4 regions of the Enterobacter sp. ECC_219_Taxon_10 genome follow, and region 3 is predicted to be linked to each of the others. Evidence: predicted binding sites of a transcription regulator. Region 3 holds the regulator's gene; each other region holds the start of a gene.

Region 1 (2,204 bases), 1.0 Mb from region 3:
CCGAAGCGCTGATGGTCGCGATTCGCCTGCTCAAAACCTGGGGAGGCGAATCGCTGTCGCGCGAGCTGGAATCGGCCCAGGAGAAGGTGCTGGCTATCCTGCCCGAGGAGAACCGTCGAAAGGCGGAGCAGACGCGGATCTACGCCCCGGATTTTTGCATGCAAAGCCACTCCCGCAGCGATTTTGACATGATCCATCAGGCGATTTCCGCCCAGCGCGTATTGGCGCTGCATTATCGTGATGAAGCCGGGCAGCTCTCAAAACGTGAGGTTCAGCCGCTGGGCTTGTTCTTCTGGGGGGAGCGCTGGCTGCTGGCAGCGTGGTGTGAACGGCGCGATGACTACCGCTGTTTTCGGCTCGACCGGTGTCTCAATATTGTGCAGACGGAGAGGCGGTTCAGCGAGAGTGCGGACAGGTCTTTGGCGGATTTTTTGCGGAAGGTGAGGCAGTAAAAAGCCGGGTGGCGAGGTAAAAGCAAAACGGCAACGTGTGTTGCCGTTTTTAGTATTTGTTCCCTCTCCCTGTGGGAGAGGGGCAGGGTGAGGGCATCAGCCCGCACGGTCCCGCACTGATTAGAAGTTGTAACCTACGACCAGGTAACCACCCCAGCCGGTAGAACGGACGTGTTCGTTCATCCATACCAGTTTAGCGTCGTCGTTCCACTGGCCGCCGTTGTGCCAGTAACGTGCCACAACAGAGTAGTGCCAGTGATCGTAGTTCAGCGCCAGGATGTGACTGGAGGCGATGGAGTCATTGGTACGCTGCTTAATACCGTTCTCTGCGTAACCGCTCTTATCGCCCAGATCTGAACCCCAGTCGAAGTTGGTGAAGCCGATGTAGCTCAGGTTACCGCCCCAGAGTTGGGTAATTGGAACAAAGTATTTCACTTTGAAACGGTAGCCATCCCACTCGTTCTGGTTTTCAGCACCGTAGTTCTGCCACTGATATTTCGCGTATACGTTCAGGGACAGGCTCATTGGCAGGCCCGTGTCGATGTCGGTACCCAGACCCATATACCAGGTGCTCTGACGACCGGACTCGTTGCGGCCCATGTCGTAGATATAGTTGTTCGCGAAGTACCACTCTTTAAACGGACCGAAGCTTAGATTGGTGCCGGTCAGCTTGTCGATGGAGAAGCGCGGTTCGATCTCCATGAACAGTGGGGAACCGTGGTTCCAGATACCTTTAGCCTGAGAGTTACCACCGAAGAAGACCGGTGCATCCATATAGCCATAGAAATCAAACCAGTCTTTCTTGGCGAATGCTTCGTACTCCAGGTAGGTATCGTTGCGGATCTGTGGTCCGAAACGGGTGTGGTAGCTGCCTACCACGTTAACGCTCTGGTGCCACCAGTCGGAGAGGTATTGTGGTTTCTCGTTTTCCGCTGCGTTAACAGTGAAAGAGGAGGAAAGTGCCAGAACTGCACCGGCTGCGAGTAATGTTTTTTTCATAATCATGCCACTGATTGAAATTCCCTTCCGGGAGTGAAAAATGCGCGAATTGCGTTTCTAAATATTTCGTGTTTCTGCGGTGCCTATTATAGGAATCCCTGCTCACAAAAATATGTGTTGTTTCACATATCTCTCACGCGCGTAATCGATTGCGTTCACGTTTGCGTACTTTAAACGGCCGGGATTGTAGCGGCAATCATTTCTGTTGCCAATCCATACGAAATGTAAATGTTAGCGGAGTGACATTTCACTCCGCTCAAAAGGAGGGGATTACTGCGCGGCGGGTTGGATATCGTGAATGCGGATAAAGCCTAACTGCTCAGGCGTAAGGCCGCTTAACTGAAGCGGAATATCCACGTCGCTGGGCGCTAACACGCTGGCCGGAGCGGTGAACAGCTGATTCTTCACATTCACCTCCTGGTAATTCTCCGTGGTGCCCTGGATCTGTCCCCATTCGACGGTACCGCTAAAGGCTGGCAGCGGATCGTTGGACTCTCCATGAATACGCAATGTTGCGCGCGTACCATCCGCATTCGCCGCCACGTTCACCAGCGACATTTTCAGCGTGCCAATCTGGCTGTTGAGCAGAGCAGGCGTGTTTGCCCCCGGCAGCAGGTACACCCCGCTGCTGGATTTGGCGTTCAGCGCGTTTTGCTGGGTGATCTTCACCGTTTCTTTGTTCAGTTTGTCCATCGCCGTGTTGAGCGTATTCACGCTTTGTTTCATCTGACGAACTTCGGTTTGCTGTGCACA
Region 2 (2,204 bases), 2.0 Mb from region 3:
AGCCGCTCACCGCCGGGAACAGGCCGAGGACGATCAGCATCAGCGCCACCACAAAACCGACGTAGCGGCTGGCCACGCCAGTCAGCTGGATCACGCCGTTATTCTGGCCGAAGCAGGAGTTCGGGAAGGTGTTGAATACCGCAGAGACAAACGAGTTCAGGCCGTTCGCCAGCACGCCGCCTTTCAGACGCTTCATGTACAGCGGGCCGGACACCGGCTGCTCGGAGACGTCGGAGGTGGCGGTGATATCGCCGATGGTCTCCAGAGAGGTGATCATAAAGACCAGCATCAGCGGCAGGAGCAGGCCCCAGTCAATGCCCAGTCCGTAGTACAGCGGCGTAGGAACGGTGATCAGCGCGCTGTTGGTCGGCGCGGTGTTTTCCGGCAGCATGCCCAGCGCCCACGCCAGCAAATAACCCGCCGCCATGGCGATCACCAGCGAGGCGACGCGCAGGTAAGGGTTACGCTGACGGTTAAGCAGAATAATAATTGCCAGCACTACGCCCGCCAGCAGCAGGTTTTTCGGCGCGCCGAAGGTGTGGTCGCTCATTGCCGCATAGCCGCCGCCGATGGAGGTGAGGCCCACCTGGATCAGCGACAGGCCAATAATCATCACCACCACGCCGGAGACCAGCGGGGTAATGACGCGGCGAGCCAGATGCAGCACGCGGGAGATGACCATCTCCGTGCAGCTGGCCAGCATCAGGGTGCCGAACAGCGCCGCCATCATGGTTGGGACATCCGCACCGCCGGTTTTCAGCGCCGTACCGCCCATGATCAACGGTGCCACGAAGTTAAAGCTGGTGCCCTGAATTGACAATAATCCAGAGCCCACCGGACCCCACGCTTTAATTTGAATAATGGAGGCCACGCCGGAAGCGAACAGAGACATACTGATGATGTGCTGCGTATCCTGCGCCGGTAAGCCAAGTGCCTGGCAGATCAGCAGCGCCGGAGTGATCACGGCAACAAACATCGCCAGAAGATGCTGGCAGGCGGCGAAAAGCGTCTGCGGAAGCGGCGGGCGGTCTTCAAGGCGGTAAATCAGTTCGCTATTATGCTTCTTCGCAATCGGTTGCGCATCAGGCGACTCTATGGTGTTAACGGACATCGGCGGCAATCCCACGGTGGAAAAGCGGGCATTTTATCTGACCACCTGGTAAAAGCAAACGATTGCCAGCAAAAAAAGGGAAGAAAATCTGCCGCTGTGAGCAGGTTTTCTACAACGCATCGGGAAAAAAAATTACACTTTTTGCGCCGGGGCTCATGAAGAGCGCAAACCGGCCCAGGATAACGCCGCGTGTGTATGGAACACGCGCAAAACAGGAGCCTTTTATGATTCATCTCGATACGTTGTCGACCCTTGTTGCCGCAACGCTGGTCTTACTGCTTGGCCGTAAGCTGGTACATAGCGTTTCCTTTCTGAAAAAGTACACTATCCCTGAACCCGTCGCCGGCGGTCTGCTGGTGGCGCTGGCCCTGCTGATACTGAAAAAAAGCATGGGCTGGGAAATTGATTTTGATATGTCCCTGAAAGACCCGCTGATGCTGGCCTTCTTTGCCACTATCGGCCTGAACGCCAACCTGGCGAGCCTGCGCTCGGGCGGTAAGGTGCTCGGCGTATTCCTGATTGTGGTGGTGGGGCTGCTGCTGATGCAAAACGCCATTGGCATCGGTATGGCGACGCTGCTGGGGCTGGATCCGCTGATGGGTCTGCTGGCGGGGTCGATTACCCTTTCGGGCGGCCACGGCACTGGCGCTGCGTGGAGCAAGCTGTTCATCGAACGCTACGGGTTTGAAAACGCAACGGAAGTGGCGATGGCCTGTGCGACCTTTGGCCTGGTGCTGGGTGGCCTGATTGGTGGCCCGGTGGCGCGTTATCTGGTGAAGCACTCCACCACGCCGAACGGCAGACCTGACGATGAAATGGTGCCGACCGCGTTCGAAAAGCCGGACGTTGGACGCAGCATCACCTCACTGGTGATGATTGAAACTATCGCGATGATTGCCATCTGCCTGACCGTGGGCAAAGTGGTTGCGCAATGGCTGGCGGGTACCGCGTTTGAGCTGCCTACCTTTGTCTGCGTGTTGTTTATCGGGGTGATCCTGAGCAACGGTCTGGCGCTGATGGGCTTCTACCGCGTGTTTGAACGGGCGGTATCGGTGCTCGGCAACGTCTGCCTGTCGCTGTTCCTGGCGATGGC
Region 3 (2,204 bases):
ACGGCAGCTTTAGCGGGGCGGCGCAGGAGCTACACCGCGTCCCTTCGGCTATCAGCTATACCGTACGTCAGCTTGAGGATTGGCTGGCGGTACCGCTGTTTGAACGGCGACATCGTGATGTGGAATTAACGCCTGCAGGGGCGTGGTTTTTGAAGGAAGGGCGTTCTGTTATCAAAAAAATGCAGATCACCCGCGAACAGTGCCAGCAGATCGCGAACGGCTGGCGGGGACACCTTTCCATTGCGGTGGATAACATCGTTAAGCCCGAGCGCACCCGGCAGATGATTGTCGATTTCTACCGTCATTTTTCTGACGTCGAACTGCGGGTTTCGCAGGAGGTGTTCAACGGCGTCTGGGATGCGCTGGCGGACGGCAGGGCAGAGATGGCCATTGGGGCCACTCAGGCGATCCCGGTCGGGGGGCGTTACGCCTTTCGCGATATGGGGATGCTGAGCTGGAAATGCGTGGTGGCAAGCGATCATCCGCTGGCGAAGATGGAAGGGCCGCTGAGCGATGATACGCTGCGCGGCTGGCCGTCGCTGGTGCTGGAGGATACCTCCCGCTCGCTGCCCAAGCGTATCACATGGCTTTTGGACAACCAGCGGCGGGTGGTGGCCCCTGACTGGGAATCGTCGGCGACGTGCCTTAGCGCCGGGCTCTGCGTCGCGATGGTACCCGTTCATTTTGCGCGACCACGAATCGACACCGGTGAGTGGGTTGAGCTGGCCCTGGAGAATCCATTCCCGGATGCGGCCTGCTGCCTCACCTGGCAACAAAATGATGTTTCCCCGGCGATGGCCTGGCTTCTGGATTATCTGGGGGACAGCGAAACGCTTAACCGGGAATGGCTGAGGGAGCCAGCCTGACTGGCTCCGCAATGAGATTAACGACGGTAGTCGCGGAACGGGCCATCCGCGACGGAACGGCGTTCGATAAGGCGAGGGTGAACTTCAATGGACTGCGACTCTTCACGTTTGTTGACGATCCTGTCCAGCAGCATATTGAAGGCGGTTTCACCCAGCGAATCTTTCGGCTGGTGAATGGTGGTCAACGCTGGCGTGAAGAAGCGCGCGTTGCGCACGTTGTCATACCCGATCACGGAGATGTCCTGCGGGACGCGCAGACCCAGCTCATCGGCCGCACAGAGGGCGCCCATCGCCATGATGTCACCCCCGCAGAAGACGGCGGTCGGGCGGTGCGGCTGGGAGACGATCTGTTGCATCGCGCGGTAGCCTGATTCCGGCTCAAAGTCGCCCTGCACGATCCAGTTTTCCGGCACGGTAATCAGCGCTTCTTCCATCGCTTTCATAAAGCCGGCCAGACGGCCCGCGCCGGTGTTGCGCTCCAGCGGACCCGGGATCACGCCAATCTCGCGATGGCCGCGCTCAATCAGATAACGGCCGGCCATATAGCCGCCCTCAAAGGCGTTATCGATAACCGAATCGGTGAAATCCGCGCGCGCTTCGCCCCAGTCCATCACCACCATCGGAATATGGCGATACTCTTCCAGCATCGACAGCACGGATTCCGGGTACTCGGAACACATTACCAGCAGGCCATCCACGCGCTTTTGCGCCATCATCGACAGGTAGGCACGCTGTTTTTCAATGCTGTTCCATGCGTTGCCGAGAATCAGGGTATAGCCTTTCTGGAAGCAGTTTTTCTCCACCGCTTCAATGATCTCGGCAAAATAGGCCGCTTCACTGCTGGTCGCCAGTAATCCAATGGACTTGGTGTGATTGACCTTGAGGCTGCGCGCAACCGCGCTTGGCGAATAGTGCAGCTCTTTGATCGCTGCCCAGACCGCGTTGCGCGTCTCTTCCGCCACGAAGCGGGTTTTGTTAATTACATGTGATACGGTTGTAGTGGAAACGTTTGCGCGTTTTGCTACGTCTTTAATTGTTGCCATTAAATGTCACTCCAGACCATATCCTAAACTCCTGAAAAACTTGAAGGTAAACGTTTGCCTTCTCTCACCCTTATCACGCAATTTTGGATTGCGGCACGCCAGGAAAACGACACGGGACGTCAGGAGGGGGTCAATGGCCGGTACGCTAATAAATTTAGCGTGGAATTTTGGCCTATCTTGATGAAAAGGGGAAGAGGTAAAGTGGTTATCAGTATAAATCCAGGAAGATTTTTGACGGAATCTGTGCAAAAATGAGCAAGCTCACTTTTCGTGGGGGGATTAAAAGGAGAAAAAT
Region 4 (2,204 bases), 1.4 Mb from region 3:
ATGCTCAAGCTGCTGGAGAAAGCAGCGAAGGTCATGGGCGACTATACCGATATTGAAATTGTCGAAGCCCACCACCGCTACAAGGTAGATGCGCCGTCAGGCACGGCGCTGGCGATGGGCGAGGCGATTGCTCATGCACTCGATAAAGATTTAAAAGACTGCGCGGTTTATGCCCGCGAAGGTCACACTGGCGAACGCGTACCGGGCACTATTGGTTTCGCAACGGTACGTGCGGGTGACATCGTCGGCGAACATACGGCGATGTTCGCCGATATTGGTGAACGCGTGGAGATTACTCATAAAGCCTCAAGCCGCATGACGTTTGCCAACGGCGCGGTACGTTCCGCTTTGTGGCTTAAAAACAAGAAAGATGGACTTTTTGATATGCGAGATGTGCTCGATCTCAACAATTTGTAAGTATTATTACCCATCGTGATGTGGTTATTGCAGTCGTAATTCTTTGATTGCATAGGGCAATATTTTATTGCCCTTATATTTTACCTGTTTAGCTCTTGTTTTGTTTGTTGAGCCATGAAAACACAACTATTCTTCCTGGTTTTCGTTACTGAAATGTAAATTTTGACCATTTGGTCCACTTTTTGATGCTGTGTCGACTCATTTTTCATTAAATTCGGCGCGCAAGCGTTTTCCGCAGTGATTTACCTGATCTTTTTGTCGCTTAAGCTTCACTCGCCTCACCAGATGCGCAAAAGACTAAACAAAATATCCGTTTTAAGTTGACTTTTACCCACCAAATCTCCAGAATGCCGCCGTTTGCCAAAAATCCGCTGGCAACACATTTGCATTGATCCATGACATGGTTATGAATTAATATGCAAATAAAGTGAGTGAATATTCTCTGGAGGGTGTTTTGATTAAGTCAGCGCTATTGGTTCTGGAAGACGGAACCCAGTTTATCGGTCGGGCCATAGGGGCAACGGGTTCGGCGGTTGGGGAAGTCGTTTTCAATACTTCAATGACCGGTTATCAAGAAATCCTCACTGATCCTTCCTATTCTCGCCAAATCGTTACTCTTACTTATCCTCATATCGGCAATGTCGGCACCAACGCGGCTGACGAAGAATCTTCTCAGGTACATGCGCAAGGCCTGGTCATTCGCGACCTGCCGCTGATTGCCAGCAACTTCCGCAATACCGAAGACCTCTCTTCTTACCTGAAGCGCCATAACATCGTGGCGATTGCCGATATTGATACCCGTAAGTTAACGCGTCTGCTGCGCGAGAAGGGTGCACAGAACGGCTGCATCATCGCGGGTGATAACCTCGATGCGACGCTGGCGCTGGAAAAAGCGAAAGCCTTCCCGGGCCTGAACGGCATGGACCTGGCGAAAGAAGTGACGACCGCGGAAGCCTACAGCTGGACACAGGGTAGCTGGACGCTGGAAGGCGACCTGCCGGAAGCGAAAAAAGAGAGCGAGCTGCCGTTCCACGTGGTGGCCTACGATTTTGGCGCCAAGCGCAACATTCTGCGCATGCTGGTTGACCGCGGCTGCCGCCTGACGGTGGTGCCGGCTCAGACCTCTGCCGAAGACGTATTGAAGATGAATCCGGACGGTATTTTCCTGTCCAACGGTCCTGGCGACCCGGCACCGTGCGATTACGCCATCGCCGCCATTAAGTCCTTCCTGGAAACCGACATCCCGGTATTCGGCATCTGCCTCGGCCATCAGCTGCTGGCGCTGGCGAGCGGTGCGAACACCGTTAAGATGAAGTTCGGCCACCACGGTGGTAACCACCCGGTGAAAGACATCGATAACAACACGGTAATGATCACCGCGCAGAACCACGGCTTTGCCGTCGATGAAGCCTCAATGCCGGCTAACCTGCGCGTGACCCATAAGTCGCTGTTCGATGGCACCCTGCAGGGGATTCATCGCACCGATAAGCCAGCATTCAGCTTCCAGGGTCACCCGGAAGCCAGCCCGGGCCCGCACGACGCCGCGCCGCTGTTCGATCACTTCATCGAACTTATCGAGCAATACCGTAAGACCGCTAAATAATCAGGAGCCGAGAAGACCATGCCAAAACGTACAGACATAAAAAGCATCCTGATCCTTGGCGCTGGCCCGATTGTCATCGGCCAGGCCTGTGAATTCGACTACTCCGGCGCTCAGGCGTGTAAAGCCCTGCGTGAAGAGGGCTACCGCGTTATCCTGGTGAACTCTAACCCGGCAACCATCATGA

The links. The regulator PurR, encoded in region 3, represses purine synthesis genes. The targets are predictions, from matches to a motif close to CANGCAAACGTTTGCNTG.
Region 1: the regulator PurR is predicted to act here: its motif matches at 1,590-1,607, upstream of AC4ICF_RS05005 (nucleoside-specific channel-forming protein Tsx).
Region 2: the regulator PurR is predicted to act here: its motif matches at 1,163-1,180, upstream of AC4ICF_RS00445 (nucleobase:cation symporter-2 family protein).
Region 4: the regulator PurR is predicted to act here: its motif matches at 636-653, upstream of carA (glutamine-hydrolyzing carbamoyl-phosphate synthase small subunit).

Annotation. Positions count from the first base shown of each region.
Region 1 covers NZ_CM178005.1:1,081,504-1,083,707, forward strand. Annotated here, with positions in the region: gene AC4ICF_RS05000 (helix-turn-helix transcriptional regulator) at 1-452, shown strand, start outside; gene AC4ICF_RS05005 (nucleoside-specific channel-forming protein Tsx) at 573-1,451, opposite strand; gene AC4ICF_RS05010 (SadB/YajI family lipoprotein) at 1,722-2,204, opposite strand, start outside.
Region 2 covers NZ_CM178005.1:114,648-116,851, forward strand. Annotated here, with positions in the region: gene AC4ICF_RS00445 (nucleobase:cation symporter-2 family protein) at 1-1,111, opposite strand, end outside; gene gltS (sodium/glutamate symporter) at 1,336-2,204, shown strand, end outside.
Region 3 covers NZ_CM178005.1:2,112,346-2,114,549, forward strand. Annotated here, with positions in the region: gene punR (DNA-binding transcriptional activator PunR) at 1-866, shown strand, start outside; gene purR (HTH-type transcriptional repressor PurR) at 884-1,909, opposite strand.
Region 4 covers NZ_CM178005.1:746,096-748,299, forward strand. Annotated here, with positions in the region: gene dapB (4-hydroxy-tetrahydrodipicolinate reductase) at 1-417, shown strand, start outside; gene carA (glutamine-hydrolyzing carbamoyl-phosphate synthase small subunit) at 872-2,020, shown strand; gene carB (carbamoyl-phosphate synthase large subunit) at 2,039-2,204, shown strand, end outside.